Regions from separate parts of the Undibacterium sp. Rencai35W genome, predicted to be linked through region 2. Evidence: riboswitches for the same ligand, from Rfam matches in the RefSeq annotation. Region 2 holds a riboswitch; the other holds the start of a gene.
The links. Region 2 has a riboswitch for thiamine pyrophosphate ahead of thiC (phosphomethylpyrimidine synthase ThiC). Riboswitches for the same ligand answer to the same signal wherever they lie in the genome.

Region 1 (2,206 bases), on a different contig from region 2:
CTGAGATCAGGACACACTCCCCGAATTGCTGCGATAATGTCAACTCTTCGGCGTCATCGCAATTGTCCATAGAATTGGATACTGCAGCGCTCTGCCTTCTGGTTTTCGACACTGCAATCTCTTCTCTTGATCGTACATTCATGCGTAAAGGCATACTCTTAGCAGCATCCGCTTATATCGTCTGGGGCTTATTTCCGGTTTATTTCAAATCGTTACATGGCGTTCCTGCAATGGAAATCCTATTGCACCGGATGCTATGGTCTTTAGTATTTCTCGTCACGGTACTGGCAATTCGCAAACAATGGTCATGGCTCAACAATTTATTGAGCCAGCCAAAACTGATTGCAGGATTTGCGGCAAGTGCATTACTGCTCTCCGTGAACTGGCTTATCTACATATGGGCAATCAATAACGACAGAGTCGTCGATGCCAGCCTCGGGTATTTCATGACACCTTTAGTGAATGTCTTACTCGGCTTTGTACTGCTGCGTGAGCGGCTTCGTATAGGTCAATGGGTCGCCGTTGCACTCGCTGCCTGCGGCGTCATCTGGCTGACGGTGCAGGCAGGGCATCCACCGGTTATCGGTTTGTCTCTGGCAATCAGTTTTGGTATTTATGGCTTATTGCGCAAGACCGCTGCGCTAGGCGCGCTAGAGGGATTATCTCTGGAAACTTTTATTCTATTTCCGTTTGCATTTGCTTATCTTAGCTACCTGACCCTGCAAGGGCATAACGCTTTTATCAGTGGTACAACAAGCACTCAATCCTTATTACTGGCCGCAGGGCCAATTACGGCGATTCCTCTCCTGATGTTTGCTGCTGGTGCACGCCGCATACCGATGGCAACTCTGGGTTTATTGCAGTACATCGCGCCGTCAATTCAATTGGTGCTCGGCGTCTATCTTTATCATGAACCGTTCAGCGGTGACAGATTAATTGGCTTTATTGTGATCTGGACTGCCTTGGTCGTGTATTCCATCGAAGGATTACGTCATACCTTCAAACGACAACCCGCCTGACAGCCGCCTGCTATCTGGATTGCACACCTCAAAGTGCGCAAAAAACTGGAATCAGCATGCTGGCCGGTGCCTGAATCCGGCGACTATCGGGATTCGTAGTAAAATGGTGACCTCGCTAGGGGTCCTGCTTGACGACAATGACATGCTCATATCGTCCCTTGCAGGTGAGAAATACCCTTGAACCTGATCTGGATAATGCCAGCGTAGGGAAGCGCAAAGTCTCCTTCCGTCTCTTTGTTTGCTCCTGCGCTGACTTCGCAAAAAAGAGCAAACTATGCAAAAATTAACATCACCTTCCCTGCGCCTGACACTAATTGCATCAGCAATCGCGCAGACCTGTATCTCCATACCCTCAGCCTATGCGCAAAGCAACGACAGAGTATTGCCTGAGGTCGTTATCAGCGCCAATAAACAGTTGAAAGAAAAACCGCTTACTAATACGGTTGCAGGATTTGTCGATGCACCGCTGCAGGACACACCAGTCGCGGTTACCGTATTCTCTCAGCAGCAAATCCAAGACTTACGTATCCGCAGCAGCACAGATGCAATGAAGTTTGATGCGAGTGTCAATGATGCGTATAACGCTGTTGGTTATGCAGAGCAATTTTCGATTCGCGGCTTTGCTCTTGATAACACCAGCAGCTACCGTAAAGACGGGCTGGCGATCCCGGGTGATGCCTCGATTCCGCTAGAAAATAAAGAGCGCATCGAAATTCTTAAAGGTTTAGCGGGTTTCCAGGCAGGCTTCGCTACGCCAGGTGGCATTATTAATTACGTCATAAAGCGCCCTACTGTGACGCCATTACATTCAGTCACCGTCGAGGCTAGTGAACGCGGTACCTTATATGGCACAGTGGATCTGGGTGGTCAGTCGGACGACGGACAATTTGGTTACCGCATCAATGCCGCTGCAGAAAAAATCCGCTCTTACGTCAATGGTGCAGATGGTGATCGTCAATTCATCTCAGGTGCATTTGACTGGCACATCACATCTAAAGCGCTGCTTCAACTCGATCTCGACTACCAGCGCAAATCGCAACTCACAGTTCCTGGCTATCAGCTATTTAACGGCACCGACCTACCGCGCGGGATTAATCCTGATACGATGCTCAACGACCAGCCCTGGGCAAAACCCGTATTTACACGGAGCAGCAATATCGGCTTGCGTTTTGAGTATCAGTTCAATG
Region 2 (2,206 bases):
AACTTTCTTTATGATGTGCGAGACACCATTTCGCCATGATGGAACCACCGCGTGACACGATGCCTGTCATACGTTTTGCCGTCATCGGGACATATTGCAAACGCACGCCTGCATGGATAGTGAAATAATCGACACCCTGCTCCGCCTGCTCGATCAGCGTATCGCGGAAAATCTCCCAGGTCAGGTCTTCGGCCTTGCCGTTGACTTTTTCCAGCGCCTGATAAATGGGCACAGTACCAATCGGCACAGGCGAATTGCGGATGATCCACTCGCGCGTTTCATGTATGTGTTTTCCCGTCGACAGATCCATGACGTTATCGCCACCCCAGCGAATTGCCCAGGTCATTTTTTCGACTTCTTCGCCGATGCTGGATGTCACGGCAGAGTTGCCGATGTTGGCATTAATTTTGACCAGAAAGTTACGGCCGATAATCATCGGCTCAACCTCAGGATGATTGATATTGGCAGGAATAATCGCACGGCCACGAGCAATCTCTGAGCGTACGAATTCTGCGGTAATGTCGTCGGGAATCGATGCACCAAAAGATTGACCCGGATGCTGACGTCCCATCAGATCAGCCAGCTTGTTGCCCATCGGTCCGGAGGCTTTCAGCTTGGCCAGATACTCTTGACGTTGCAGGTTTTCGCGGATCGCGATGTACTCCATCTCAGGCGTGATAATGCCCTGTCTTGCGTAATGCATCTGGCTGACATTTTTACCGGACAGAGCGCGCCGCGGCTTGCGTTTAAGATTAAAACGCAGCTCCGCCAGCTTGGGATCATTCAATCTTTCGATACCGTACTCTGACGATGGTCCAGATAACTCTTCAGTGTCATTACGCTCAGCGATCCAAGCGCCGCGGACCGATGCCAAGCCTGAACGAATATCAATATTGACAGCAGGATCGGTGTAAGGACCAGAGGTGTCGTAGACATAAATCGGGGGATTTTTTTCCGAGCCGAACATGGCCGGCGTATCGGATTGACTGATTTCACGCATCGGTACACGGATGTCGGGGCGACTTCCCTGGATGTAAATTTTGCGTGAGTTAGGCAAAGGCTGTATTGCAGCCTGGTCGACTGTCGCGGTAGCGGACAGAAATTGTGGATTGGCGTTCATTTTGCTCCCATTAACGTGCACATTATTGATGGCAGCTTGGGAGGCTTGAGGTACGCGCACGGGTGTTGCGGTACGATTTTGCTTCCCTTCGCTGGCATTATCCAGATCAGGTTCGAGGGTATTTCTCACCCGACAGCGGCTATTGCTGTCAGGACCCCTAGCAGTTCTTACTTACGTTCTTACTTCATCGATCGCTTATTACAATCAGTTTTGCAATCACTACATTCTTTATGTGAGACATTCATCCATGGCCAAAAGCGGATGCAGAGCGGATGCAGAGCGGATGCAGCATTGGCTATATTGAGCTAGTCTGGATCATTCCTTACTTCTGACCAGCTACTAATAAGTTCACAATGGGCTGCATTATATAGCGTGTTCGCTTTAAAAGTCCGCATGTTTTTGATGCAGCTTATTGAGCGGCCTTTTAATGACTTAGTCAGCTACGTTTTCCGTTTCTCCGTTTTCTTTAGCCTTAACGGGGCCAACAACTTCGATCAACTCAACCATACCCTCTGTTAAAGCGGCGGACAAATCGTGGTCCAGCACTTTCATTGCCTGCTCTTGCGGTACCAGCAATTTCGCTAACCCATAGGCGCGGTTGCGGCCATGTGCCTTGCCGAGATATAAGGCCATGTCAGCCATCTGCATGGCTTTTTCCCAATTACATACCTCTTCCGGAATACCGGAAAACGGCAGCGAGATAAACCCGGCGGTGACCGTGACCGGCACCGATATGTCCCCTACCTGAATATTCTGTTCGCCAATCGCAAACAACACACGCTCGACCAGCCGGGTGAGTTGGCTGGGGTGCGATTTCGGTGAATAAATTAAAAACTCCTCGCCACCCCAACGCAATACCATGTCGGTATCACGCACGGCTTTTTTGAGGCGGTGCGCCACCTCCATTAAGACACTGTCACCAACCGCATGTCCCCAGGTATCATTAATTTGCTTGAAGTGATCGATATCCATCAATATCAGACAATCGGGATTACTGCTGTCATCGCCACGCCGGTCTTTTTCTGCACTGATCATGCGGGTTCGCATCAGATCGACGAATGAACGGCGGTTGTATAGGCCGGTCAG

Region 1: another riboswitch for thiamine pyrophosphate. It lies ahead of ACO0K3_RS08090 (TonB-dependent siderophore receptor); the one in region 2 lies ahead of thiC (phosphomethylpyrimidine synthase ThiC).

What each region holds. Positions count from the first base shown of each region.
Region 1 is NZ_JBMPPC010000003.1:232,847-235,052, reverse strand. Features, by position in the region: gene rarD (EamA family transporter RarD) at 141-1,019, shown strand; TPP riboswitch at 1,127-1,246, shown strand; gene ACO0K3_RS08090 (TonB-dependent siderophore receptor) at 1,294-2,206, shown strand, end outside.
Region 2 is NZ_JBMPPC010000002.1:667,498-669,703, forward strand. Features, by position in the region: gene thiC (phosphomethylpyrimidine synthase ThiC) at 1-1,120, opposite strand, end outside; TPP riboswitch at 1,187-1,289, opposite strand; gene ACO0K3_RS06935 (diguanylate cyclase) at 1,553-2,206, opposite strand, start outside.